3 regions of the Streptomyces sp. NPDC093591 genome follow, and region 1 is predicted to be linked to each of the others. Evidence: predicted binding sites of a transcription regulator. Region 1 holds the regulator's gene; each other region holds the start of a gene.
The links. The regulator HspR, encoded in region 1, represses chaperone genes until heat shock. The targets are predictions, from matches to a motif close to TTGAGNNNNNNNNNCTCAA.
Positions count from the first base shown of each region.

Region 2: a site for HspR is predicted at 6,583-6,601, ahead of dnaK (molecular chaperone DnaK). Genes of this name have one in related genera too.
Region 3: a site for HspR is predicted at 4,971-4,989, ahead of lon (endopeptidase La). Genes of this name have one in related genera too.

Region 1 covers NZ_JBIWIY010000009.1:54,688-64,283, reverse strand. Annotated here, with positions in the region: gene ACIREI_RS20190 (hypothetical protein) at 1-283, shown strand, start outside; gene ACIREI_RS20185 (NAD(P)H-binding protein) at 571-1,407, opposite strand; gene ACIREI_RS20180 (heat shock protein transcriptional repressor HspR) at 1,533-1,985, opposite strand; gene dnaJ (molecular chaperone DnaJ) at 1,991-3,172, opposite strand; gene grpE (nucleotide exchange factor GrpE) at 3,215-3,862, opposite strand; gene dnaK (molecular chaperone DnaK) at 3,862-5,709, opposite strand; gene ACIREI_RS20160 (MraY family glycosyltransferase) at 5,804-6,868, opposite strand; gene ACIREI_RS20155 ((Fe-S)-binding protein) at 7,088-9,370, shown strand; gene ACIREI_RS20150 (hypothetical protein) at 9,447-9,596, opposite strand, start outside.
Region 2 covers NZ_JBIWIY010000008.1:81,602-91,197, forward strand. Annotated here, with positions in the region: gene ACIREI_RS18305 (nitrate reductase subunit alpha) at 1-1,830, shown strand, start outside; gene narH (nitrate reductase subunit beta) at 1,830-3,452, shown strand; gene narJ (nitrate reductase molybdenum cofactor assembly chaperone) at 3,452-3,946, shown strand; gene narI (respiratory nitrate reductase subunit gamma) at 3,943-4,665, shown strand; gene dnaK (molecular chaperone DnaK) at 4,662-6,536, opposite strand; gene ACIREI_RS18330 (OsmC family protein) at 6,751-7,179, opposite strand; gene ACIREI_RS18335 (hypothetical protein) at 7,244-9,052, opposite strand; gene ACIREI_RS18340 (ATP-binding protein) at 9,049-9,596, opposite strand, start outside.
Region 3 covers NZ_JBIWIY010000006.1:237,388-246,983, reverse strand. Annotated here, with positions in the region: gene ACIREI_RS15345 (protein phosphatase 2C domain-containing protein) at 1-111, shown strand, start outside; gene ACIREI_RS15340 (DUF2690 domain-containing protein) at 266-820, shown strand; gene ACIREI_RS15335 (MarR family winged helix-turn-helix transcriptional regulator) at 875-1,369, opposite strand; gene ACIREI_RS15330 (lysozyme) at 1,610-2,449, shown strand; gene lon (endopeptidase La) at 2,534-4,948, opposite strand; gene ACIREI_RS15320 (GNAT family N-acetyltransferase) at 5,161-5,913, shown strand; partial or broken gene ACIREI_RS15315 (rhomboid-like protein) at 5,992-6,657, opposite strand; gene ACIREI_RS15310 (spermidine synthase) at 6,894-7,571, shown strand; gene ACIREI_RS15305 (response regulator transcription factor) at 7,704-8,441, shown strand; gene ACIREI_RS15300 (ATP-binding protein) at 8,438-9,544, shown strand.

The DNA of each region.
Region 1 (9,596 bases):
TGCGTCGGTGGCAGGAATCGGTGCCGCCGTTGGATGCTATTTGTACTCGAAGGCAAAGGAAGCCACGCCTGCGCAAAGGCGGGCCGCCATGATCGCGTCGTACAAGAAGTACCACGCGATGAGCGATCTCAAGAAGCTCGATGCGCTCGGCTATTACTGCCGTAAGAAGGACAGTGGCGGCGGTGGCGGCGGCACTGATGTCGCCCCCCTCAACACGAAGATAGGCTGGACGGATATCAAAATGAGGGGCGTGACCTACACATGCACAGCAAACGGGGACTGACCGGTCGCCATGACTGGAGCTATGGAGAGCGATTCGCGCTCTCCATAGCGCTGGTCGTAGTGAGCCTGCTATGGCTCACGGAAAACAAGGACCTATGGGCAATCGCACTGTGTTGGGCTGGTGCGATCGGCGGAGCGCTGGCGACGCTGTACTTCGGCTGGCGCTACATCCGCACGCGCGGGGATTCGCACTGAGGTGTACAGCCCTGGGGCGCTCCCCGAGGCAGGCGGCCTCCTCACCGCCGTCACGCCCCCGCAGCCGCGACGACCTGCACATCGACCAGAAGCTCAGCGGAAAGTGGCGGCGTTCTCCGACGCCCACTGCCGGAACGTCCTGGCGGGGGCACCGGTGATCCGGGAAACGGTGTCCCGCACCAGGAGCAGTTCGTCGTTGACGTCGCCGCCCGTCACATCGAGCACCGCGTCGGCGGTCTCGTCGCCCATGAACGCGGCCAAGTCACGGTGGGCCTCCGCCCGGCTGATCTCGGTGAACGGCAGTTCCCGGCCCAATAGTTCCGCGAGGGTCTCGACCTGCTGCCGGGCGGTGATCCGTTCCGGGCCGGTCAGCGCGTACGTCCGTCCTCGACGGCCGGGCTCGGTCAGCGCCGCCCGGGCCACCGAGGCGATGTCCGCGGGGTGGATCGTGGGCAGGCCGATGTCCGCATAGGGCACACGGATCGTCTCGCCGCCGCGGATCGCCCCCGCCCACCACAAGGCGTTCGAGGCGAACTGCGTCGGCCGCAGGATCGTCCATGCCATACCGCTGTCCTGCAGCAGACGCTCGACAGCCAGGTTCTCCGCGGCGGGGCCGAGGCGCGGATGGGTCAGCACGGTGATGGACGACACCAGCACCACATGCTCCACCCCCGCCCGCAGGGCGGCGTCGAGGATCTCCGCGTCCGGGCCCACGCGCGAGACGAGGAACAGGGAACGCACCCCGTCCAGCGCCGGCTTCAGTGAAGCCGCCCGGGCGAGATCGCCCTCGACCGCCTCGACCCCCGCGGGGAACACGGCCCGCGCGGCGTCCCGGGTGAGCCCTCTCAACGGTCCGCCCGCGCCCGTCCCCCGGAGTTCCTTCAAGAGGGCGCTGCCTATGTTTCCGGTGGCTCCGGTCACGAGAATCATGAGCGTGACGTTAGGACCTCAACCGAGCTTGAGGTCAAAAAGCCCTGGGCCCGCAGGTTCCGGTGAATCCGTGGATCCGGTGAATCCGTGAACCTGCGGGCCCAGGGGCCCGAGTTGACGCTCCGTCAATCAGACGACTGCTGCCGCTTCGGCCGCCACACCACCAGCGCACTCGTCTGCTGGACCTCCTGATACGGCACCAGATCCCGACGGTACGACGCGTGCACCGCCGCCTCGCGCTGCTGCATCGCCGCCGCCGCGCCGTCCAGGGCCGACTGCAGTTCGGCGACCCGGGACTGGAGCGCGGCGACCTGGTTCTCCAGTTCGATGATGCGCTTGATGCCGGCCAGGTTGATGCCCTCGTCCTGCGACAACTGCTGGACGGTGCGCAGCAGTTCGATGTCGCGGGCCGAGTAGCGGCGGCCCCGGCCGGCCGTGCGGTCCGGAGACACGAGGCCCAGACGGTCGTACTGGCGCAGCGTCTGCGGGTGCAGGCCGGAGAGCTGGGCCGCCACCGAGATGACGTAGACCGGGGTTTCCTCGGTCAGTTCATACGGGTTGCGTCGACGACCGTCCATCTGACTCATGCTCCCTTCGCGGCCTGGAACAGCTCCGCCCGCGGGTCCTCGCCCGCGGTCGCCTCGCGATACGCCTCCAGTGCGTCACGAGCCTTCCCCGTCAGGTCCTTCGGAACACTCACCTCGACGGTGACCAGGAGGTCGCCGCGGGTGCCGTCCTTGCGGACCGCGCCCTTGCCCCGGGCCCGCATGGTGCGGCCGTTGGGGGTGCCGGGCGGCAGTTTCAGGGTGACCGGCGGTCCGCCCAGGGTGGGGACCCTGACCTCGCCGCCGAGGGCCGCCTCCGTGAAGGTCACGGGGACGGTCACCGTGAGGTTGTCGTCCTTGCGGCCGAACACCGGGTGCGCGGCGACGTGCACGGTGACGTACAGGTCGCCCGCCGGGCCGCCGCGCTCACCGGGTGCGCCCTTTCCGCGCAGCCGGATGCGCTGGCCGTCGGAGACCCCGGCCGGGATGCGGACCTGCATGGTCCGGGACGACTTGGCCCGGCCGCTGCCCTTGCACTCCAGGCAGGGGTGCTCGGCCATCAGGCCGCGCCCCTTGCAGTCCGGGCACGGGTCGGTGAGGGAGAAGCCGCCACCGGAACCCCGCGCCACCTGGCCGGTGCCGACGCAGGTCGGGCACACCCGCGGTGTGCCGTTCTTGTCGCCGGTGCCGGCGCAGGCCTTGCAGGGAGACTGCGAGGACATCCGCAGCGGGACCGTCGCCCCCTCGATCGCCTCGGTGAAGCTGAGGCTGACCTCGGTGTCAATGTCCTGGCCGCGCCTGGGCTGGGTACGGGTCGTACCCGTGCCACCGCGGTTGAACAGGCCCCCGAAGACGTCACCGAGTCCGCCGCCGAAGCCGCCGGCTCCCCCTTGCCCGCCCTGGGCGCCGCCTCCGAAGAGGTCACCCAGGTCGAAGTTGAAGGAGCCGCCCGCGCCGCCCGGCCCCGGGCGGAAGCCGCCGTTGCCGAAGAGGGCGCGCGCCTCGTCGTACTCCTTGCGCTTCTTGGGGTCGCCGAGGACGTCGTTCGCCTCGGAGATCTCCTTGAAGCGCTCCTCCGCCTTGGCGTTGCCCTTGTTGGCGTCCGGGTGGTACTCGCGAGCGAGCTTGCGGTACGCCTTCTTGATCTCGGCTTCGGTGGCGTCCTTGGGGACGCCGAGGACCTTGTAGAAGTCCTTCTCGATGAAGTCCTTGGTGCTCATCCTCGACGTACCCCCTTCCCGTAGTCCCTCGTCAATTCAACGTCAGCCCTCGTCCGGGCCACCGCTCTCCTTGTCGTCGCCCGCCTCGGCCGCCTCGTCGGCCTTGACCGTCTGCGCGCCCGGCTGGGGCTCGGCGACGGCCACCCGCGCGGGGCGGATGGTGCGCTCGCCGATGCGATACCCCGGCTGGAGGATCGCGACGCAGGTCGTCTCGGTGACGTCCGGCGCGTAACTGTGCATCAGGGCCTCGTGGATCGTCGGGTCGAAGGGCTCGCCCTCCTTGCCGAACTGCTGCAGGCCCATCTTCGCCGCGACGGTCTCCAGCGACTCCCCGACGGACTTGAATCCGCCGACGAGTTCGCCGTGTTCCCGCGCGCGGCCGATGTCGTCGAGCACGGGCAGGAGCTCGGTCAGGAGGTTCGCGATGGCGATCTCCTTGACCGTGATCCGGTCGCGCTCCACGCGGCGGCGGTAGTTCTGGTACTCGGCCTGGAGCCGCTGGAGGTCCGCCGTGCGCTCACCGAGCGCCGTACGCACCTGGTCCAGCTGGGCCACCAGGCCCGCGTCTGCTGCTCCGTCCCCGGCCGGGGCCGCCCCCTCCTGAGGGGCGGCCTTCGACTCGGCGTCGTCAGGGGTCGCGCCGGAGGGGACGTCGGGCTTCTCCTCGAAGCCCGGGGTCTCCTCCGTCATTACGCGGCACCGTCCTTGCGCTCGTCGTCCACGATCTCGGCGTCCACGACGTCGTCGTCGGCGGCCTTGCCGCCCGCCGTGGCGCCCTCGGGACCGCCGGCGGCCTGCGCGCCCTGGGCGTCGGCGTACATGGCCTGGCCGACCTTCTGGGAGACCGCGGCGACCTTCTCGGTGGCGGTGCGGATCTCGGCGGTGTCCTCGCCCTTGAGCGCGGTCTTCAGCTCCTCGACGGCGGCCTCGACCTCGGTCTTGACCTCGCCGGGGACCTTGTCCTCGTTGTCCTTGAGGAACTTCTCCGTCTGGTAGACGAGCTGCTCGCCCTGGTTGCGGGACTCGGCGGCCTCGCGGCGGGCGTGGTCCTCCTCCGCGTACTTCTCGGCCTCTTCGCGCATCCGGTTGACCTCTTCCTTCGGCAGCGAGGAGCCACCGGTGACGGTCATCTTCTGCTCCTTGCCCGTGCCCAGGTCCTTCGCGGTCACGTGCATGATGCCGTTGGCGTCGATGTCGAAGGCGACCTCGATCTGCGGGACGCCACGCGGGGCCGGCGGCAGACCGGTCAGCTCGAACATTCCGAGCTTCTTGTTGTACGCCGCGATCTCGCGCTCGCCCTGGTAGACCTGGATCTGCACGGACGGCTGGTTGTCCTCGGCCGTGGTGAAGATCTCGGACCGCTTGGTCGGGATCGTGGTGTTGCGCTCGATGAGCTTGGTCATGATGCCGCCCTTGGTCTCGATACCGAGGGACAGCGGGGTCACGTCGAGGAGCAGGACGTCCTTGACCTCGCCCTTGAGGACACCGGCCTGCAGCGCGGCGCCGATGGCGACGACCTCGTCCGGGTTGACGCCCTTGTTGGCGTCCTTGCCACCGGTCAGCTCGCGGACGAGTTCGGCGACGGCGGGCATACGGGTGGAGCCACCGACGAGGACGACGTGGTCGATCTCGTTGATGGAGACGCCGGCGTCCTTCATGACGTTGAAGAACGGGGTCTTGCAGCGCTCCAGAAGGTCCGCGGTCAGCTGCTGGAACTGAGCCCGGGTGAGCTTCTCGTCCAGGTGCAGCGGGCCCTCGGCGGAGGCGGTGATGTACGGCAGGTTGATCGAGGTCTCGGTGGACGAGGACAGCTCGATCTTGGCCTTCTCGGCGGCCTCACGGAGGCGCTGGAGGGCCATCTTGTCCTTGGCGAGGTCCACGCCGTGGCCGGACTTGAACTGCTGCACCAGGTAGTCGACGACGCGCTGGTCCCAGTCGTCACCACCGAGGTGGTTGTCACCGTTGGTGGCCTTCACCTCGACGACGCCGTCGCCGATCTCCAGGAGGGACACGTCGAAGGTGCCGCCACCGAGGTCGAAGACGAGGATCGTCTGGTCGTCCTTGTCGAGGCCGTACGCGAGCGCGGCCGCGGTCGGCTCGTTGACGATGCGCAGGACGTTCAGACCGGCGATCTCGCCGGCCTCCTTCGTCGCCTGGCGCTCGGAGTCGTTGAAGTACGCCGGGACGGTGATGACCGCGTCGGTCACCTTCTCGCCCAGGTAGGACTCGGCGTCCCGCTTCAGCTTCTGGAGGATGAAGGCGGAGATCTGCTGCGGGTTGAAGGGCTTCCCGTCGAGCTCCATCTTCCAGTCGGTGCCCATGTGACGCTTCACGGACCGGATGGTCCGGTCGACGTTCGTGACCGCCTGACGCTTGGCGACCTCGCCGACGAGCACCTCACCGTTCTTGGCGAAGGCGACGACGGAAGGCGTGGTCCTGGCGCCCTCGGCGTTGGTGATGACGGTGGGCTCGCCGCCCTCCAGAACGCTGACGACGGAGTTAGTCGTGCCCAGGTCGATGCCGACCGCACGTGCCATGGTTGATTCCTCCAGCTGACTTGAGTGGAACGGACTCAAGTGTGCATGACGGCCCCCGCCCGGTCAACAGAGCTGAGTCGACCCCACTCAACTCTTATCCGTTCCTTACACGCAACTGGGCTCCGACCTGCGTAGATGTGGCTTGAGCGGGCGGCCGAACAGCACCCCCCACGGGAAATGAGGGTTGACGCCGAGGCGCGTAGGGCTTGACGAGCAGCAGTCCGAAGACGGCGATGAGGGCCCCCGCCCCCACCCAGAACACCCCCGACTCGGCAAGCCATCCCATGTGCACGAGAACGGCGACGAGTACCCCGCAGAAGGCCGCCACACCCAGGACGACGGTCGCGGCCGGCGGAGTGAGGCCGAGCCGGCGCAGGCGGTGGGCGAGATGGTCGGGGCCGCCCCGCAGCAGCGGCCGTCCGACCAGCCGGCGGGACAGCGCCACCAGGAGGACGTCGGCGGTGGCGAGCGCGGTGAGCGCGTAGAGCACGCCCATGCTCGACACCGGGTCGTGTCCGGTACGGGTCATCACGGCCGTCGACGCCAGCACGAACCCGATGAACAGGGATCCGCACGCCCCGAGCCCGACCCGGGCGGGGTGCCAGTTATGCATGAGGAAACCGGTCAGGGCGGCGGCCAGCACGCTCAGCAGCACGGCCAGTTCGTCCATCACCTCGGCCGCCGCCAGCAGTCCGACACCGAACGCGGTGACGACCCCGACGGTGCCGGCCAGCCCGTCCGCATGGTCGAGCGCCTTGAAGCCGACGGCGACGAGCACGATCCAGCCGACGGCCGGCACCCCCAGCAGGAAGCCCGTCTCGCCGTACGGCACCACGCAGGCCGCCGCCACGGCCGTACCGCAGGCCAGGAACCGCGCCTTCACCCGCCGCACGTCGGCGACCAGCCCGAGCAGGGCGACGGCGCCCGCGGCCATCAGCAGCCGCTCGATCTCGGGGCCCAGCGGGGCGAAGCCCGTCCACTCCCCCGCGGCGACGACCAGGCAGGTCACGAGCACGACACCGGCACCGCCGAGCAACGGCAGCGGCCGCTGGCGACGACGGTCGACGATGCCGAGGCGCAGGGCGGGCAGCCGGAGCAGCGCCGCGAGGAAGGCGGCGAGGAGGAGAGAGGTGGTGGCTGCTGCGATCCCGTAAAGCACGGGGCTAGGTTAGTGCCGTATATACCATTTCGGGATGAATAACACGATCGGTTCTTAAGGCAACCCTCAGCGACTCACATCACTCCACACCTGGCTACAGTGCGGCGGAGGATGCGGGTAGTCTCAGACAGACTGAATAAGTTACCGCTTAGTAATGTCCTCTCAGTAATGTCGAGGGACCCCCTCGAACCACCCCTCGCAGGCCCGAGGAGCCCCGAAATGCAACTCGCCGCGATCATCGTGTCGCTGGTGCTGACCGTGGTCGGCGTTGCGCTGCTCGCACGCGCCATCGGCCAGTTCGTCCGGTACTTCAAGCTCGGCCAGCCCGTGCCCGCCGGCACCCGGACCGACAACCCCTACCAGCGCAGTGTGACCCTGGTGCGGGAGTTCCTCGGCCACACCCGGATGAACCGGTGGGGCATCGTCGGCTTCGCCCACTGGTTCGTGGCGGTCGGCTTCCTCACCCTGCCGCCGACCATCGTCACCGCCTACGGCCAGCTCTTCGAGGCCGACTGGACGCTGCCGGTCATCGGCGGCTTCCTGCCGTACGAGATGTACATCGAGTTCATCGGCGCGATGACCACCCTCGGCATCGCCGTGCTGATGGTCATCCGGCTGCTGAGCCTGCCCTCGCGGGCGGGCCGCAAGTCGCGGTTCGCGGGTTCGAAGATGGGCCAGGCGTACTTCGTCGAGTGGATCATCCTCACCATCGGGCTCGCCATCTACATGCTGCGGGCCCTGGAGGGCGCGCTGCACCACGTGGACCACTACGAGGCCGCCTACTTCGCCTCGTACCCGGTGATCCTCGCCCTGAAGGGCCTGAGCGTCGCGACGCTGCAGAACCTCGTCTACCTCTTCGCGATGATCAAGCTGAGTACGACCATGATCTGGATGATCACGGTCTCGCTCAACACCAACATGGGCGTCGCCTGGCACCGCTTCCTGGGCTTCCCGAACATCTGGTTCAAGCGCAACGCCACGGGTGAGACCGCCCTCGGCGCCCTGCAGCCGATGACCTCCGGCGGCAAGCCGATCGACTTCACCGACCCCGGCGAGGACGACGTCTTCGGTGTCTCCCAGGTCGAGCAGTTCTCCTGGAAGGGCCTGCTGGATTTCTCCACCTGCACCGAGTGCGGCCGCTGCCAGTCGCAGTGCCCCGCCTGGAACACCGGCAAGCCGCTCTCCCCGAAGCTCCTGATCATGTCGCTGCGCGACCACGCGCACGCCAAGGCCCCGTACCTGCTGGCCGGCGGCGGCAAGACCATGGAGGGCGAGGAGAAGGCCTCCGAGGAGCAGCTCAAGGACGTCCCCGCGGCCGCCCTCGCGGAGGCCGAGCGTCCGCTGATCGGCACCGTCGAGGAGAACGGCGTCATCGACCCGGACGTCCTGTGGTCCTGCACCACCTGCGGCGCCTGCGTCGAGCAGTGCCCGGTCGACATCGAGCACATCGACCACATCGTCGACATGCGCCGCTACCAGGTGATGATCGAGTCCGCGTTCCCGTCCGAGGCGGGCACGATGCTCAAGAACCTGGAGAAGAAGGGCAACCCCTGGGGCCTGGCGAAGAAGCAGCGCCTGGAGTGGCTCAAGGAAGTCGACTTCGAGGTGCCGGTCGTCGGCAAGGACATCGAGGACCTCACCGAGGTCGAGTACCTGTACTGGGTCGGCTGCGCCGGCGCCCTGGAGGACCGGGCGAAGAAGACCACCAAGGCCTTCGCGGAGCTGCTGCACATGGCGGGCGTCAAGTTCGCCATCATGGGCGGCGACGAGAAGTGCACCGGTGACTCCGCCCGCCGCCTCGGCAACGAGCCCCTGTTCCAGGAGCTCGGCATGGAGAACGTCATGGCACTGAACATGGCGTTCGGCGAGGAGATGGACGACGAGGGCAACGTCACGCCCGAGTCGAAGAAGCCGAAGTCGGCGAAGAAGATCGTCGCCACCTGCCCGCACTGCCTCAACACGATCGGCAACGAGTACCCGCAGATCGGCGGCGACTACGAGGTCATCCACCACACCCAGCTGCTCCAGCACCTGGTGGACGAGGGCAAGCTGGTCCCGGTGACCCCGGTCGAGGGCATCATCACCTACCACGACCCCTGCTACCTGGGCCGGCACAACAAGATCTACACGCCCCCGCGCGAGATCATCGCCAGCGTCCCGGGCATCCGCAACGAGGAGATGCACCGCCACAAGGAGCGCGGCTTCTGCTGCGGCGCCGGTGGTGCGCGGATGTGGATGGAGGAGCGGATCGGCAAGCGCATCAACAACGAGCGCGTCGACGAGGCCCTCTCCGTCAACCCGGACATCGTGTCCACGGCCTGCCCGTTCTGCCTGGTCATGCTCACGGACTCCGTGAACGGCAAGAAGAACGACGGCAAGGCCAAGGAGTCCATCCAGGTCGTCGACGTCGCCCAGCTGCTGCTGGAGTCGGTCAAGACGCCGGTGGACCCCGAGGACGCGGCGGAGACGGAGAGCGAGCCGGAGCCCGAGCCGGTGAAGTAGCCGCTACGGCCGTCCTGTTCGGCTCTGTTCGGCGCCCCCTGCCCTGCTGTACGCGGGCAGGGGGCGCCGTCGTGTATCAGCCGATGCTGCGGACCGAGGTGAAGACGTGGGCGAGCAGGACGACGACGAACGCGCCGACGACGCAGAGCATCTGCGGGATGCTCGGGGTCTGCCCCAGCAGCAGGGGAAGCCAGCCCCAGAACAGCGCCCCGGCCAGCGCGGCGCG
Region 2 (9,596 bases), on a different contig from region 1:
GACCAGTGGCGCTACGACGGGTTCACGGCCGATGTGCTGGCCTCGCCGCTCGGTCAGGGCCGGTTGCGGGGGATGACGGGCGCGGACTGTCTGGCGCTGTCGGCGCGTGCGGGGTGGATGCCGTCGTATCCGACCTTCGACCGCAATCCGCTGGACCTGGGCGAGGTGTTCGGCGATCCGGTGGCGCGGGTGGTGGCCGAATTGCGAGCGGGGACCTTGAAGTTCGCCTGCGAGGACCCGGACGCTCCGGAGAACTGGCCGCGGGTGCTGACACTGTGGCGGGCCAACCTGCTGGGCTCGTCGGCGAAGGGCGCGGAGTACTTCACCCGGCACCTGCTGGGCACCCACTCGTCCCTCCGCGCGGAGGAGGCCGCCGAGGACGTACGGCCGCGGGATGTGACCTGGCGCGACGAGGCGCCCGAGGGCAAGCTCGATCTGCTGCTGTCGCTGGACTTCCGGCAGACGTCGTCCACACTGCTGTCGGACGTCGTCCTGCCCGCCGCGACCTGGTACGAGAAACACGACCTGTCCAGCACGGACATGCATCCCTATGTGCACTCCTTCACCCCGGCCGTGGATCCGCCGTGGCAGGCGCGCACCGACTTCGACACGTTCAAGGCGCTGGCCGAGCGGCTGAGTGAGCTCGCCGTCGACCATCTGGGCGTGCGCAAGGACCTGGTGGCCACTGCGCTCCAGCACGACACCCCGGGCGAGATCGCCCAGCCGGGCGGGGTCGTCCGGGACTGGAAGCGCGGCGAGTGCGACCCCGTGCCGGGGAAGACCATGCCGAACCTGACCGTCGTGGAGCGCGACTACACGGCGATCGGCGCCAGGTTCGCCTCGCTCGGCCCGCTGGTGGAGGAGCTCGGCCTGCCGGCCAAGGGCATCACGCTGCAGCCGGACGAGGAGGTCGAGGACCTCCGGCGGCTGAACGGCGTGACACCCGACGGCCGCCCCTTGCTGGATACGGCCGTGAAGGCGGCGAACACCGTCCTCGTCCTCTCCGGCACCACCAACGGCCGCCTCGCCACCCAGGGTTTCCGCACCCTTCAGACCCGTACCGGGCAGGAGATGGCGCATCTGGCGGCCGAGCACGAGGGCAAGCGGGTCACGTACGCGGACACCCAGGCCGCGCCCGTGCCGGTGATCACCTCGCCGGAGTGGTCGGGCAGCGAGTCGGGCGGGCGGCGCTACACCGCCTTCACCCTCAACACCGAGCACCTCAAGCCCTGGCACACCCTCACCGGCCGCCAGCACTTCTTCCTGGACCACGACTGGATCCACGAGCTGGGCGAGGCGCTCCCCGTCTACCGGCCGCCGCTGGACATGAACAGACTCTTCGGCGAACCGCGCCTCGGCCCGGACGGGCAGCGGGAGGTGACGGTGCGTTACCTCACGCCGCACAACAAGTGGTCCATCCACTCCGAGTACCAGGACAACCTCTTCATGCTGGCCCTCTCCCGCGGCGGCCAGAACATCTGGATGTCCCCGCAGGACGCCGACGCGATCGGCGTCGTGGACAACGACTGGGTCGAGGCGGCCAACCGCAACGGCGTGGTCGTCGCCCGGGCCGTCGTCTCGCACCGTATGCCGCCCGGCACCGTCTACATGCACCACGCGCAGGAACGCACCGTCGCCGTCCCGAAGACGGAGGCCACCGGCAGGCGCGGCGGCATCCACAACTCGCTCACCCGGCTGATCCTCAAGCCGTCCCATCTCATCGGCGGCTACGCCCAGTTGTCCTGGGCGTTCAACTACCTGGGCCCGACGGGCAACCAGCGCGACGAGGTGACGGTGATCCGCCGCCGCAGCCAGGAGGTCGAGTACTGATGCGTCCGATGGCCCAGATAGCGATGGTGATGAACCTCGACAAGTGCATCGGCTGCCACACCTGCTCGGTCACCTGCAAACAGGCGTGGACCAACCGGCAGGGCATGGAGTACGTCTGGTTCAACAACGTCGAGACCCGCCCCGGCCAGGGTTACCCGCGCCGCTACGAGGACCAGGAACGCTGGCGCGGCGGCTGGGAGCTGAACCGGCGCGGCGCGCTGAAACTGAAGGCGGGCGGGCGGCTGCGCAAGCTCGCCGGGATCTTCTCCAACCCCGAACTCCCGGAGATCAAGGACTACTACGAGCCCTGGACGTACGACTACAAGAACCTCACCGACGCCCCGCTGGGCGACGACTTCCCGGTCGCGCAGCCGCTGTCGCAGCTCGACGGCAAGCCGATGAAGATCGAGTGGTCGTCGAACTGGGACGACAACCTGGCGGGCGCCCCGGCGCACGGCGACCTGGACCCCATGGTCGAGCGGGCGCGCCAACACGCCTCGGACAAGGTGCGGTTCGAGTTCGAGCAGACCTTCATGTTCTATCTGCCGCGCATCTGCGAGCACTGCCTCAACCCGTCCTGCGTGGCCTCGTGCCCGTCCGGCGCGATGTACAAGCGGGCGGAGGACGGCATCGTCCTCGTCGACCAGGATCGGTGCCGGGGCTGGCGGATGTGCGTGACGGGATGCCCGTACAAGAAGGTGTACTTCAACCATCGCACCGGCAAGGCCGAGAAGTGCACGCTGTGCTATCCGCGCGTCGAGGTCGGTCTGCCGACGGTCTGCTCGGAGACGTGCGTGGGCCGGCTGCGCTACCTGGGGGTGGTGCTCTACGACGCCGACAGGGTGGCGGCCGCCGCCTCGGTGCGCAGCGAACGCGACCTGTACGAGGCGCAGTTGGGCGTCTTCCTCGACCCCGAGGACAGCGCGGTGCGGCGGGCGTGCGAGGAGGCGGGGATCCCCTACGACTGGCTGGAGGCCGCCCGTCGTTCCCCCGTGCACGCGCTGATCAGCAAGTACCGGGTGGCGCTTCCGCTGCATCCGGAGTACCGGACGATGCCGATGGTCTGGTACATCCCGCCGCTCTCCCCGGTGGTGGACGCGCTGTCGGAGACCGGGCACGACGGTGAGGACGCGGGCAACCTGTTCGGCGCGATCGACAGCCTGCGCATCCCGCTGGAGTACCTGGCGGAGTTGTTCACGGCCGGTGACGTCGGCCCGGTCCGGTCCTCGCTGGAGAAGCTGGCCGCGATGCGCTCCCACATGCGGGCGGTCAACCTCGGCGAGGAGCCGGATCCCTCAGTGCCGGCCGCCGTGGGCATGGGGGTCTACGAGATCGAGCAGATGTACCGGCTGCTGGCCATCGCCAAGTACGAGGACCGGTACGTGATCCCGACGGCCGCCGTCGGGGACGCCCGGCGGCTGGAGGAGTCGGCGCTCCCGCAAGGGTGCAGCCTGGACTACGACGGCGGGCCCGGGATGGGCGGGGACGGCCCCTTCGGCCGGGACTCGGGCCGCAAGCTGCTGCCGCTGATGCCGGTGGAGAACTTCCACCTCCTGCGCGGACGACAGACCGCGGACGACCCGGCGCACACCACCCCCACAGCCGACTCCGAGGAGGCCTGATGCCGTCCTTCGAGGTGCTCTACCAGGCGGCCGCGCTCTGCCTGACCTACCCCGACGACGACTTCCGCGCCCGTCTGCCGCTGCTGCGCGAAGCCGCCCCGCAACTGCGCGAGTTCACCGACCACGCGAAGGTCACGCCCCCGCAGGAGCTGGCCGCCCACTACGTCCAGGTCTTCGACTTCGAGAACCGCCACAGCCTGTACCTGAGCTGGTGGCGCGACGGGGACACCCGGCGGCGCGGCATGTCGCTGGTCCGGTTCAAGGACGTCTACCGCGCCCACGGACTGGAGTGCACCGGCGAGGAGCTGCCCGACTTCCTGCCCGCGGTACTGGAGTTCACGGCTCGCACCGGCAACACCGATCTCCTGCTGGAACACCGGGACGCCCTGGAAGAGCTCCGCTCCCGGCTCACGGACTTCGGCACACCGTACGCGTCCGTCCTGGACGCCGTGTGCGCCACCCTTCCGACCGCACAGACGGGGGCAGGCCCATGACCACACTCCTGTGGGGCGTCCTGCCCTACGTCACCTTCGCCCTGCTCGTCGCCGGCCTGGTCTGGCGTCACCGCTACGACCGGTTCGGCTGGACGACCCGCTCGTCCCAGGTGTACGAGTCGAAGCTCCTGAACATCGCCTCGCCCGCCTTCCACTACGGCATCCTGTTCGTGCTGGTCGGCCACGTCGTCGGTCTGTTCGTCCCCGAGTCGTGGACGGACGCCGCCGGCGTGAGCGAGCGCACCTACCACCTGTTCTCCCTCTACGGCGGCACGGCGGCCGGCGTCGTCACCGTCGGCGGTATCGCGCTGCTGGTCTACCGCCGCCGCACCCGGGCCCCGGTGTTCCGCGCGACCACCGCCAACGACAAGCTCATGTACGTCGTGCTGGTCGCGGCGATCGTGCTGGGCATGGCCGCCAAGCTGTCCCACGCCTCCGGCGACGGCTACGACTACCGCCAGTCCATCGCGCCCTGGGCCCGGAGCCTGTTCGCTCTGCGGCCGGACACCGGCCTGATGGCGGGTGTGCCGGTGCTGTACCAGGTGCACGCGGTGTTCGGCATGGTGCTGATCGCACTGGTGCCGTACACCCGGCTGGTCCACATGTTCAGTGCACCGGTGCAGTACCTGTTCCGGCCGTATGTGGTGTACCGCAGCCGCGACCCCGAGCAGCTGGGGCCGCGGCCGGAGCGGCGCGGCTGGGAGCGGGCCGGGTCCTAGGCCGCTCCGCCCTTCTGCTCCTTGTCGTCGTCCACGATCTCGGCGTCGACCACGCCCTCGTCGTCCTGCGGTGAGGTCTGCTCCGTGCCCGGGCCGGCGGCGCTGTCCGCCGGGGTCTGCTGGGTCTGGGCGTACATCGCCTGGCCCATCTTCTGGCTGACCGAGGCGAGCTTGTCGATGCCCGTGCGCAGGGCGCTCGTCTCGGCGTTCTGCTCCAGTTGCCGCTTCAGTTCCGTGACCGCCGACTCGACCTCCGACCTGGTGTCCGCCGGGACCTTGTCCTCGTTGTCGCGGAGGAACTTCTCGGTCTGGTAGACGAGTTGCTCGGCCTGGTTCCGCGTCTCCGCCGCCTCGCGTCGTTTGCGGTCCTCCTCGGCGTACTGTTCGGCCTCCCGCATCATGCGGTCGATGTCGTCCTTCGGGAGTGCCGAGCCGCCCGTCACCGTCATCTTCTGCTCGCGGCCCGTCGCGAGGTCCTTGGCGGAGACGTGCATGATCCCGTTGGCGTCGATGTCGAAGGCGACCTCGATCTGCGGCACCCCGCGCGGGGCGGGCGGCAGGCCCGTGAGGTCGAAGACGCCGAGCTTCTTGTTGTACGCGGCGATCTCGCGTTCGCCCTGGTAGACCTGGATGCCGACCGAGGGCTGGTTGTCGGTGGCGGTGGTGAAGATCTCCGAACGCCGGGTGGGGATCGTCGTGTTGCGTTCGATGAGCTTGGTCATGATGCCGCCCTTGGTCTCGATGCCGAGGGACAGCGGGGTGACGTCGAGCAGCAGGACGTCCTTGACGTCGCCGCGGATGACGCCCGCCTGGAGGGCGGCGCCGACGGCCACGACCTCGTCGGGGTTGACGCCCTTGTGCGGGTCCTTGCCCGTGAGTTCCTTCACCAGGTCGGTGACGGCGGGCATGCGGGTGGAGCCGCCGACGAGGATGACGTGGTCGACCGCCGAGAGCTTGATGTTCGCGTCCTTGACGGCCTGGTGGAAGGGGGTCTTGCAGCGGTCGAGGAGGTCGGCGGTGAGCTCCTGGAACTGGGCGCGGGTCATCTTCTCGTCGAGGTGCAGGGGGCCCTCGGCGGAGGCGGTGATGTAGGGCAGGTTGATCGTCGTCTCGGAGGAGCTGGACAGCTCGATCTTGGCCTTCTCGGCCCCCTCGCGTAGCCGCTGCAGCGCCATCTTGTCGTTGCCGAGGTCGATGCCGTACTGCCCCTTGAACTTCTTCACCAGGTGCTCGACGATCCGCTGGTCCCAGTCGTCGCCGCCCAGGTGCGTGTCACCGTTGGTGGCCTTCACCTCGATGACGCCGTCGCCGATCTCCAGCAGCGAGACGTCGAAGGTGCCGCCGCCGAGGTCGAAGACCAGCACCGTCTGTTCCTCGCCCCGGTCGAGGCCGTAGGCGAGGGCGGCGGCCGTGGGCTCGTTGATGATCCTGAGGACCTTCAGGCCCGCGATCTCCCCGGCCTCCTTGGTGGCCTGCCGCTGGGCGTCGTCGAAGTACGCGGGCACGGTGATCACCGCGTCGGTGACGTCCTCGCCAAGATAGGACTCGGCGTCCCGCTTCAGCTTCTGCAGCACCCGGGCCGACAGCTCCTGCGCACGGTAGCGGGTGCCGTCGATGTCACCCTGGTCCGGGAAGCGCCAGCTCCCGTCGCCCATGTACCGCTTCACGGAGCGGGCGGTGCGCTCGACGTTCGTCACCGCCTGCCGTTTGGCCACCTCACCCACGAGGACCTCGCCGTTCTTGGCGAAGGCCACGACCGACGGTGTGGTCCTGGCCCCCTCCGCGTTGGCGACGACCGTGGGCTCACCGCCCTCCAGGACGGCCACCACCGAGTTCGTGGTCCCGAGATCGATCCCGACCGCGCGTGCCATCGCTGTCCCCTTCCGCCAGGGCGCCCCTTGAACTCCAGCACAAAACTTGAGTGGGTTCTTGTCAATGGGACGGGTGACCGTGGGGACGAGTACCAAACGGGAGCTGAGCACCCGCTCAGCCCTCTCGGTTTGTGGGCGGGGCCGGCCCGCAGGGCCGCCCCCGTCCAGGGGCGCGGGGCTGTAACTCTCCGCGGCACCCTCGTAGGCGAACCCGCTACGCCAACTTCGCCGACAGCGTGATCGTCGTCCCCGTCAACGCCTGACTGACCGGGCAGTTCTTCTTCGCATCCTCCGCCGCGGCGACGAAGCCCTCCTCGTCGAGGCCGGGAACCGTCCCCTCGACGGTGAGGTGAATCCCGGTGATCCCCTCCCCCGGCTGGAAGCTCACGTCGGCCGAGGTGACGAGCTTGGTGGGCGGGGTGCCCGCACCCGCGAGGGCGTGCGAGAGCGCCATGGAGAAGCAGCTGGAGTGCGCGGCGGCGATCAGCTCCTCCGGGCTGGTCTTGCCGTTGGCCTCCTGGGAGCGCGAGGCCCACGTGACCGGCTGGGCGGCGATGGCACCGGAGGAGTCGAAGTTGACGACACCGTTGCCCTCGAGCAGGTTGCCTTCCCAGACGGTGTGTGCGGAGCGCGTGGTAGCCACGATTCTTCCTTTCGCATGGGGCCCGTTTCCTGGGTCCGTGTCCCCCATACGATCACACTCCGGCTCACTGCACCCGGAAGACCGGCCCACGCGGGGTGAACGGCAGGCGACGACCCTGGGGGATCAGGTACGCGTGCTCGCGCCGCACCCGCAACACGTCGCACCACCCGTCCGTGATGACCAGGACGGGCGCGCCCGGCGGGAAGTCGTCCGCGCGCTGCAGCAGGTCGATCCCGGGCTGCAGGACCGTACCACCCCTGCCGTGCACCCGCACCCGCCCGGCGATCTCCGTCACCGGCACATACCCGGCGTCGTACGGAGCCGCGTCGCAGAACACGACCCGCGCCGCCGGTACGTCCCGGGCCGCCGCGTAGGAGGCGATGGCGCCCAGCGCCTTGCCGAGCAGGACGGCTCCCATGGAGCCGGAGGTGTCCAGGACCACGCCGAAGGTGCAGCGGGCGATCTCCTCGGGCGGGAACCAGCGGCCCGCGCGCGGGATGTCGGGCGTCGACGACTGGCGGCGCGAGGGACGGGCGTACGACCGCACCGGCTCGGGGCGCGGGACGAACTCGTCGAACCAGCGGGCCAGTCGGGCGTCCCAGGGCAGCGGCGGATGGCTGAGCGCGCGGATCTCCTGGACCAGGCCGCCGGGCAGGAAGCCGCGCTCCTGCTGCTGGTGCAGATCCAGGCCGTGCGTCAGGCCCCGGCGGTAGAACTCGTCGAGGTCGACATAGTCGCCGGGAGAGCCCAGCGGGGCACCGAGCACATCGCCTACGCCCTTGCCGCGCAGGGTGGCCAGGCGGCGCATCCGGCGCAGGTCGCCGGCGATCCGGTCGTACACCTCCTCGGCGGACAGGCCGCTGAACTGCGCGTCGTACAGCAGTCCTTGGGGCATCTCGCCGACCTGCATCTCGCGCAGCCAGCCGTTGATGACGTAGTCGCAGGCGACGTTGAACAGGTACGGGTCGCGGGCGCCGCAGCGGTCGCCGTGGCGCAGGGCGGCGTGCAGCATCTCGTGGGCGAGGATGAACCGCCATTCCTCGGCCTCGAAGGTCCGCAGCGGGTTGATGTAGATCTCGCCGGCCTCGGCGTTGACCGCGGCGACGGAGATGCCGTGCGCGCGGGCGAGTTCGGCGTCGGCGACCAGCTTGATGCCGGCCGCGATGCCGCCCAGCAGCGGGTAGGAGGAGATGAACCACTCCAGTGCCCACTGCCACGGCCGCTTCTTGACCGGTTCGCCGTCCATGGAGTCGCGTCGGCCGCCCGCCATGTCCATCGCGGTGGACACGGTGCGGGTCAGCGCGGTGGCGAAGGCCAGTTGGTGGTCGGGGGGCTGGTTGTACCAGCCCCGCCATTCCACGAGCAGCTGGTCGGGCTCGGCGCCGGCGGTACCGCAGCGCTCGTACGCGGCCGGGAGCCCGTGGAGTCGCCAGTGCGCGGCGAGCCGCTCCTCGTCGCCGTCCGGGTACGAGAGGGGCTGATCGTCCGGGGCGCGGCCGATCGGGAACGACAGCAGGAAGCGGTTGACGACCACGCAGCGCGCCGCGAGGTCGTACCGGTCGGGCTGCTCGCGCTCCCCCTTCGCCGCCGGGACATGGCCGAAGCCGAGGTGGAGGACGGCGTGCCCGATCGACCAGGCCCATACGGCGGGATCGGCGACGCGGGTCGGGTGGGCGTGCAGCGTGCCGCTGGAGGAGACACGGACGAGCCCGTCCCGGAGCGCCGTGTCGCACTTCGCGTCGCGGCAGACGCTGAACTCGACGGCGGCGAGCGCCGGGTTGGCGCGCACCAGCCGCATTCCCTCGGCGAACGCCTCGCCCGCGACGTCCCGCTTCTTCTTCGCGGGAGTCCGATCGGCGGGAGCCCGGCTCATCGCCGCGCCTCGACCAGCCGCGGCATGTCCCGCGCCGCCTCGACCAGGAACCAGGCGGGCAGGACGGGGTTGCCGTCGGCGTCGGAGGCGATGACGCTCTGGGCGACCTCGACGGAGATCTCCGCCAGCTGCACCAGCAGGGACTTGGCGCGGTACGCGGTCTGCCGCCCGCTCGCCGACATGTGCTCCTTGCTGACCGGCAGTTCCTTGATGAGCCGCCCGCGGAAGGACTCGGCGAGGTAGTACAGCAGGTCGCGGTCCGCCATGCGGTGCGGCCAGCGGGCGTCGCCCTTGATGATCGCCTCGATGCCGAACCGGCTGCGCACGATCTTGACGTAGCCGCAGAACGCGGTGGCGTGCACGGGCGTCAGGGTGCCGTGCGCCAGCACCTTCAGCGTCTCCTCGTCGAGGTCGCGGCCGAAGGAGTGCAGGGCGTCGGAGAGCATGTGCCAGGAGCGGGGCGTGGAGAACGGCTCCTCGGTCTTCGGCGGCTTGGACCACAGGTGGTCGGGCCGGTCGATGAGATGGTCCAGGATCCACGGGT
Region 3 (9,596 bases), on a different contig from region 1:
AAGACGCATGACGATGCGACGGTGGTGTTTGCGGAGTTGGCCTTCGGTACTGGTGGGCTCGCCGGTACTGTCCCCGCGGCCTTCGAGAGGACCGTCAACCTCGAAGAGTGAGCGCCCGCCGCCTGGATCCGGTGTCGTCGTGGGCCGACCCGGGGGCGCATGCGCGGGTGCCCTCATGCCCCTCGCGCCCCCTGCCGTGCGCCTTGTTCCTACGGCAACAGAAAGCCGATTCTGACCCTCCCGGCTCCGCATCAAGGTGACCCCCATGTCGACGAGCGAAACCGACAACACCTCCGTGTCCCCGTCCGAGCCCGGATCACCTGCGCCCCGGAACAGGCGCGGCCGGCGAAGCAACGCGACGGTGGTGGCGCTGACGGTGGCAGTCGCCAGTACCGTCGTGGCCTCCGTGGTGACCCCGCTCGGAGATCACCTGATGAAAGCCGTCCTCGGCGAGCCGACCTGCCCGGGGGAGGCCTGTGACGGCAAGAACCCGCAGAACCAGGGATGCGCGGAGGACGCGCAGAGCTTCAAGCCCGACACCGGCAACCCCGCGACTCTCTCCCTGCGCTACAGCAAGGACTGTCAGGCCGTGTGGGCGAAGATCGAGCGCGGCAGCCCCGGGGACCAGGTCCAGGTCAAGGCCGTCGGACGCGGCGAGCGCAACGCCGAGATCACCTACGGCGATGACCAGTTCACGCAGATGGTGGCGGTCGGGGACGGCGAGTTCCAGGTAACCGCCTGCGCCGTCCCGAAGGCCGGCGGGGACAGTACGTATGAGCACTACTGCATCCACGCGAGCGAAGCGACTGCTTGGCGGTGACCGTCGGGCGGGCCGGCTGCAGCCGTATCGGCCCATTGCCCGGTGACCGTCGCCCTACTTCTCCATCCCCCGGTTCAACTGATTCAGCAACCGAGCCAGCTCCGCCACCTCACCCCGATCCCAGTGGGACAGCTGCGCGACATACCGGGCCCGGCGGGCCTCCCGCACCTTCGCGACCCGGCCGCGCCCCTCCTCCGTGAGATGCACCAGCCAGGCCCGCCCGTCGGCGGGGTCCGGCTCGCGGGCGACCAGGCCCAGGTCCTCCAGGGCGCGCAGCTGGCGGGACATGGTGGCCTTGCCGACGCCGATGTACGCGGCGAGTTCCGTGGCCCGCATGCGGCCGGACTCGTCCAGCCGGACCAGCAGTCCGTACGCCGCGGACTCCAGGTCGGGATGGACCTGGCGGGCCATCTCGCCCTGCTTGGCCCTGGCGCGCCGGAAGAGGACCGTCAACTCGCGTTCCAGGTCGAGGAATTCGGGCTGGTCCATACCGCCACCGGACATGCCGGATGCGACTCTCCGCCCGTCGCTGTTTCCGTCTTCGTGCACGTCAGCCCCTGCCTCGATGTCCCGGTCCTGAGAATGTCCGTCACCCGCCGTCATTGCCGCAGCTCCGCCAGTATTTCGCAGGCGTAGACCAACGGCAGCCTCCGGACCCCCTTCCACCTGCCGAGGCCCTCACCCACCGCGGCCCGGACGGAGCCGCCCAGCGGTCCCCCATCACCCGACCGCAGTCACGCCCCCGGCCCGTTTTCCCACCGAGCGTCACCGAGCCGTGGGATGCACGCTATGCCCGTGCTCAGATCCGAATCGCTCCGCTCCCGGCACCCCCACCTCGCCGGGCTCCCGCTCGCCGCCGCCCTCTCCCTCCTCCTCGTCCTCCTCACCGCCCAGCCCTCTTCCGCATCCATCGACGACGACCCGCCGCGCGGCTCCGCCCACATGGGCATGGGCGTCGCAGCCCACGACGGGGTGCACGGCGGCCCCGTCAACACCCTGGCCACTCGGACGGAAGGCGTGGACGTCTCCAGCCACCAGGGCGACGTCGACTGGCCGAAGCTGTGGGGCAGCGGGGTCAAGTGGGCCTATGTGAAGGCCACCGAGGGGACGTACTACCGGAACCCCTACTTCGCCCAGCAGTACGACGGCTCCCACGACGTCGGCATGATCCGCGGGGCGTACCACTTCGCCACCCCGGACACCACCAATGGAGCAACCCAGGCCGACTATTTCATCGATCACGGCGGCGGCTGGTCCCGCGACAGCAGGACCTTGCCCGGCGTCCTCGACATCGAGTGGAATCCGTACGGAGACGCCTGCTACGGCAAGACACCGACCGCGATGGTCAGCTGGATCCGCGACTTCCTGAACCGGTACCGGGCCCGCACCGGCCGCGGCCCCGTCATCTACACGGCCACCAGCTGGTGGAAACAGTGCACCGGCAACCACAGCGGCTTCGCCTCCGTCAACCCGCTGTGGATCGCCCGGTACGCGACGGCGGTGGGCGAACTGCCGGCGGGCTGGAGGTACTACACGATGTGGCAGTACACGTCCTCCGGGCCGACCGTCGGTGACCACAACAGGTTCAACGGCGCGCTGGACCGCGTGAAGGCGTTGGCCAACGGCTAGTCCGACACGGCGACATGCGCCCCACGGCGAAGGCCCGGCCTCCCTCACGAGAGACCCGGGCCTTGCCTTTTCCGGTTACGTCCGTCACGCCGCGACCGGAACCTCCGGCGCCACGCCGCTGGTGGCCGGCGACAGCGCCAGCTCCAGGACCTGGCGGACGTCCGTCACGGCGTGGACGTCGAGCTTGTCCAGCACCTCGGCGGGGACGTCGTCCAGGTCGGGCTCGTTGCGCTTGGGGATGATCACGGTCGTGATGCCCGCCCGGTGGGCCGCCAGCAGCTTCTGCTTCACGCCGCCGATGGGCAGGACCCGCCCGGTCAGCGAGACCTCGCCCGTCATCGCCACGTCCGTGCGGACCAGCCGCCCGCTGAGCAGCGACGCCAGCGCCGTCGTCATCGTGATGCCCGCGCTCGGGCCGTCCTTGGGCACCGCGCCCGCCGGGAAGTGGATGTGCACGCCCCGGTCCTTCAGGTCGGCGACGGGCAGCTCCAGTTCGGCGCCGTGCGAGCGGAGGAAGGACAGGGCGATCTGTGCGCTCTCCTTCATCACGTCACCCAGTTGGCCCGTCAGGGTCAGGCCCGCCGCGCCCGTCTCCGCGTCCGCCAGCGACGCCTCGACGAACAGCACGTCGCCGCCCGCGCCGGTCACCGCGAGCCCGGTCGCCACGCCCGGCACGGCCGTACGGCGCTCCGCCGGGTCCTGGGCGGACTCGGGCACGTGGTGCGGCCGGCCGATCAGGCCGCGCAGGTCACCGTCCGCGATCGTGAACGGCAGCTTCCGCTCACCCAGTTCGTGCTGCGCCGCCACCTTGCGGAGCAGCCGCGCGATCGAGCGCTCCAGGTTGCGGACGCCCGCCTCGCGCGTGTACTCGCCGGCGAGCTTGCGCAGCGCGCTCTCGTCGAGCGTCACCTCGTCCTTCTCCAGGCCCGCCCGCTCCAGTTGGCGCGGGAGCAGGTGGTCGCGGGCGATGACGATCTTCTCGTCCTCGGTGTAGCCGTCGAGGCGGACCAGCTCCATACGGTCGAGCAGGGCCTCGGGGATGGCCTCCAGGACGTTGGCGGTGGCGAGGAAGACCACGTCCGACAGGTCCAGTTCCACTTCCAGGTAGTGGTCCCGGAAGGTGTGGTTCTGGGCCGGGTCCAGGACCTCCAGGAGCGCGGCCGCGGGGTCGCCGCGGAAGTCCGAGCCCACCTTGTCGATCTCGTCGAGGAGGACGACCGGGTTCATCGACCCGGCCTCCTTGATCGCGCGCACGATCCGGCCGGGCAGCGCGCCGACGTACGTACGGCGGTGGCCGCGGATCTCGGCCTCGTCGCGAACGCCGCCGAGGGCGACCCGGACGAACTTGCGGCCCATGGCGTGGGCGACGGACTCGCCGAGCGAGGTCTTGCCGACGCCGGGCGGGCCGACCAGGGCCAGTACGGCACCGCCGCGCCGGCCGCCGACGACCCCGAGGCCGCGGTCGGCACGGCGCTTGCGCACCGCGAGGTACTCGGTGATCCGCTCCTTCACGTCCTCCAGACCGGCGTGTTCGGCGTCCAGCACGCCCTTGGCGCCCTGGATGTCGTAGGCGTCCTCGGTGCGCTCGTTCCACGGCAGTTCGAGGACGGTGTCCAGCCACGTACGGATCCAGGAGCCCTCGGGCGACTGGTCGCTGGACCGCTCCAGCTTGTCGACCTCCTTGAGGGCCGCCTCGCGGACCTTCTCCGGCAGGTCGGCGGCCTCCACGCGGGCGCGGTAGTCGTCGGACTCCTCGCCCTCCTGCTCGCCGTTGAGCTCGCGCAGTTCCTTGCGGACGGCCTCCAGCTGGCGGCGCAGCAGGAATTCGCGCTGCTGCTTGTCGACGCCTTCCTGGACGTCCTTGGCGATGGTCTCGGCGACGTCCTGCTCGGCGAGGTGGTCGCGCAGGTGCCGGGTGGCGAGCTTGAGGCGGGCGACCGGGTCGGCGGTCTCCAGGAGTTCCACCTTCTGCTCGGTGGACAGGAAGGGCGAGTAACCGGAGTTGTCGGCCAGGGCCGAGACGTCGTCGATGGCCTGGACGCGGTCGACGACCTGCCAGGCGCCGCGCTTGCGCAGCCAGGCGGTGGCAAGGGCCTTGTATTCCTTGACCAGTTCGGTGACCTGTCCGGGCAGCGGCTCGGGCCCGCTCTCGTCGAGCCGCGTCCCCTCGACCCACAGTGCCGCACCCGGTCCGGTCGTCCCGGCGCCGATCCGCACCCGGCCGCGACCGCGGATCAGGGCGCCCGGGTCGCCGTCGGCCAGCCGGCCGACCTGCTCGACGGTGCCGAGCACACCGGTGCTCGCGTACGTGCCGTCGATGCGCGGCACCAGAAGCACTCGTGGCTTTCCGGGTTGCGAGCGGGCGGCCGCCTGCGCGGCCTCCACCGCGGCGCGCACATCTGCGTCGTTCAAGTCCAGCGGGACCACCATTCCGGGCAGCACGACCTCATCGTCGAGCGGCAGCACAGGCAGGGTGAGCGGTGTGGACGTCGAAGCCATGATCTCCCCTTCGGCAGTCAAGTTGAGTTATGCCGACTCAATGCACGGGGAGGCTGGAATGTTCCCAGGCCTTCGTTCGCTGTGAGCGATCACCGGCGCCACACACGGTGACCTCGGCTTTCGTGAATAAACGGTTGCCGGGGGCCGGTTCCTTCCCCCACCGTCTCCCCGTGACGGACACAGAGACCTTTCTCGCGGCCTACGACGACCAGATGCGCGGCGCGCCCCCGACCCCGCCCGCCGGGGTGACGTACGAACAGGACGGTCCCCTGCTGCGGATCGTCGGCGGTTTCCGCGGCCTCGTCAGCGGCCCGCGTTCGCTCGGTGTGGGCGGCGCGGAGCTCGCCCGGCTCATCGCCCGGCAGCGCGACTACTTCGCGGCGCGCGGCGAGGCGGTGGAGTGGAAGACCCGGTCCCACGACGACCCGGCCGACCTCACCGACCGGCTGCGCGGGGCCGGCTTCCTGCCCGAGGACGCAGAGACGGTCCTGGTGGGCCGGGCCGCCGACATGGCCGTACGGCAGCCCGTCCTGCCCGAGGGCGTGACGCTGCGGCGGGTCACGGCGGACGCGGACATGCGCCGTATCGCCTCGATGGAGTCGGTCGTGTGGGGCGAGGACCGGACCTGGCTCGCCGACGATCTCATCGGCCGGGTCGCGTCCGCCCCTGACGAGATCGCCGTGTACGTCGCCGAGGCGGACGGCCAGGTCGTCTGCGCGGCATGGCTGGTGTTCCGCGCGGGCACCGAGTTCGCGAGCCTGTGGGGCGGGTCAACGCTGGCCGAGTGGCGCGGCCAGGGCATCTACCGCGCGCTGGTCGCCACCCGCGCCGCCCTCGCCGTCGCGCGCGGGGTCGGCTATCTGCACGTGGACGCCTCCGACGACAGCGCGCCCATCCTGCGGCGGCTGGGCTTCGAGGCGGTGACGACGACCACGCCGTACGTGTGGTCGCCCGTGGCCGGCTGAACCCGGGGTGTACCAGCGGCGCACCGCCGGCCACAGCGCGATCCCGATGACCAGGGAGATCAGATGCCCCCAATTGGTCAGCGGATCCGTGAGATCCAGCAGGTCCTGGACCAGCATCCCGCCGAACAGCGCCAGCACCGGCCACCGCAGCCACGGCCGCAGCAGCCCGGCCAGCGCGCCGACGCTCGTGGCGACACCGAAGCTGATGCCGTAGTCGAGGCGGTGCAGCGAGCCGGCGGGAAGGTGGCCGGCCAGCACCGCGATCCCGACCGGGACCTCGGTCGCGAGGGTGGCCAGGACGTGCCCGAGCAGGAAGACGACGGCCGTGCGTACACCGCCGATGCGCCGCTCCAGCGCGGTGAGCACGAGCAGGAAGCCGAGCGTGTACGGCGTCAGGATCCCGCCCGCGATCCACAGCGCGCTGGCGATCAGCACCAGCACGGGCGTGTGCACGAGGTGCGCCACATCGGTGCTGGAGCCCTGGTGCAGGGCGTGGACGAGGGCGGGGTCGGCGTAGGTGGCGATCAGCGAGGTGACGGCCAGGACGGCGGCGTAGGCGCAGGTGAAGGGCGTTGCGGTGGGGGTGGGGAGCAGATGCCGGGGGCGGAGGGCCGGGGTGCGGGGTGCGGTGGCCGCGGCAGTCGCGCCGGCCTCGGTGACGCCGGCCGCCTCGGTCGCCTCCGTGATCTGCGGCGCCGGGGACGGCGCGGGAGCGGCGCTCAGTGGTCCGCGCTGGCGCGGCATCCCGTCCAGCAGCCCGGCCACCTCGGGCAGCCCCGCGTCGCCGGAAGGGCCGGTCACGGTTCGTTCCACGGTGAGGCGCTCCTTCCGTTTGCCCCACCCTCGGCCCGCCACCCACCCGTGTCTGTGACCGGCACCACACGCCAGCGGATTCTCAGCAACCTCTCAAGAAGGTCCCGGGGTCACCCACTGGTGGTATTTCCCTCGGCCGTCCCGGCCCGGCCTGCCAGGATGGCCGGATGCCCACTTCGTACGACACCCCTGAAGTCCTGGACCGTCGCGAAGGCCCGTACGGCGAGATCGTGTTGCGGCGGCACGGCGAACTGCTCCAGATCATCGCCAACGGCTGTTTTCTGATGGACACCTCCGACGGGCGCTCGGAGCGGCTGCTCGTCGACGCGGCGCTCGGCGCGCTGGGCGGCCGGCCGGAGCCGCACGTGCTGATCGGCGGGCTCGGCGTCGGGTTCTCGCTCGCACACGCCGCCGCGGATCCGCGCCCGAATCGGATCACCGTCGTCGAGCGCGAGCCGGCGATTATCGGCTGGCATCTCGACGGGCCGTTGTCCCACTTCTCCGCCCGTGCCCTCGCCGACCCGCGCACCCGGATTCTGGAAACGGATCTGGTGGCGCACGTACATGAGACTTACGACACGTATGACGCCCTGTGTCTCGACATCGACAACGGGCCCGGCTGGACCGTCACCGAGGGCAACGACAGCCTGTACTCCCCGGCCGGACTGGCGGCCTGCGCAGGGGCGTTGAGACCGGGTGGAGTGCTGGCCGTTTGGTCCGCCCGGCCATCTCCGGAATTCGAAGAAACCTTGTGTAATGCCGGATTCCAACAGGTGCGTACCGAAGAGATCCCCGTTGCCCGGGGCGTTCCGGACGTCGTACACCTCGCCGTACGACCTGGATAGCCGTGGCACGGTGACTCCCCGTACTCTGCTCACCTGACGCGGATCATTCAAGCGTCAATCGCAAGCATGCGCAGGCATAGCCAGTTAGCGGGATCACCCCACGGATTCCGGAAAGCAACTTTGGGGCGGGCGATGGAGCAGACACACACCTCCCACAACGGCACGGCGGCGACTCCCGGCGCTCAGCGCCGGGTCCTCGTGGTCGAGGACGATCCGACCATCGTGGACGCCATCGCGGCCCGTCTGCGCGCCGAGGGTTTCCTCGTGCAGACCGCGGGCGACGGTCCGGCGGCCGTCGACACGGCCGAGGCGTGGCAGCCCGACCTGCTGATCCTCGACATCATGCTGCCGGGCTTCGACGGCCTGGAGGTCTGCCGCCGGGTGCAGGCCCAGCGGCCGGTGCCGGTGATGATGCTGACCGCGCGCGACGACGAGACCGACATGCTGGTCGGGCTCGGCGTCGGCGCCGACGACTACATGACCAAGCCGTTCTCGATGCGGGAGCTGGCGGCACGCGTGCACGTGCTGCTGCGCCGCGTCGAGCGGGCCGCGCTGGCAGCCACGACGCCGCGCTCGGGCATCCTGCGCCTCGGCGAGCTGGAGATCGACCACGCGCAGCGGCGGGTGCGGGTGCGCAGTGAGGATGTTCACCTCACCCCGACCGAGTTCGACCTCCTGGTGTGCCTGGCGAACACCCCGCGCGCGGTGCTCTCCCGTGAGCAGCTGCTCGCCGAGGTCTGGGACTGGGCGGACGCCTCCGGCACCCGCACGGTCGACAGCCACATCAAGGCCCTGCGCCGGAAGATCGGCGCCGAGCGGATCCGTACGGTGCACGGCGTGGGCTACGCCCTGGAGACCCCGACGCCATGAGCGACGGGCCGTCCGCGCGGAGAGGCCCCGGGGAGCCCTGGGGCGGCGTACGTCCGTTCTCGATCAAGACCAAGCTGGGCGCGCTGGTCATCATCGCGGTGCTGATCACCACCGGCCTGTCGATGATCGCCGTACGCACCCAGACGGAGCTGCGCTTCATCACGGTCTTCTCGATGATCGCCACGCTGCTCATTACGCAGTTCGTGGCGCATTCGCTCACCGCGCCGCTGGACGAGATGAACGCGGTGGCCCGGTCCATCTCGCACGGCGACTACACGCGCCGGGTGCGGGAGAACCGCCGGGACGAGCTGGGCGACCTGGCCGAGACGATCAACCGCATGGCGGACGAGCTGGCGGCCCAGGACCAGCAGCGCAAGGAGCTGGTGGCGAACGTCTCGCACGAGCTGCGCACCCCGATCGCGGGCCTGCGGGCCGTCCTGGAGAACGTGGTCGACGGCATCGCCGAGGCCGACCCCGAGACGATGCGTACGGCGCTGAAGCAGACCGAGCGGCTGGGCCGGCTCGTGGAGACGCTGCTGGACCTGTCCCGGCTGGACAACGGCGTCGTACCGCTGCGCATGCGGCGCTTCGAGGTCTGGCCGTACCTGTCGGGCGTGCTGAAGGAGGCCAACATGGTCGCCTCCGCCCGCGGGGGCATGGCCTCGGGCTCCGGCAGCCACACCCGCACGGACGTCCATCTGCACCTCGACGTCTCCCCGCCGGAGCTGACCGCGCACGCCGACCCCGAGCGCATCCACCAGGTGGTCGCCAACCTCATCGACAACGCGATCAAGCACAGCCCGCCGCACGGCCGCGTGACGGTCAAGGCGCGCCGCGGGGCCTACCCGGAGTCGCTGGAGCTGGAGGTCCTGGACGAGGGCCCGGGCATTCCGCGCTCGGACTGGCACCGGGTCTTCGAGCGGTTCAACCGGGGCGCCGTGCGCCGCCCGCACGGGCCGGGCAGCGACGGCGGTACGGGGCTGGGGCTGGCGATCGCACGCTGGGCCGTCGATCTGCACGGCGGCCGGATCGGAGTGGCCGAATCCGAGCGGGGCTGCCGGATTCTTGTCACACTGCCGGGGCAGCCATCTGTGCCAAGTTGACGTAAAGTTCGAAGCGGAGCGACAAGATCCACGTGCGTCCTGACTGACGGAC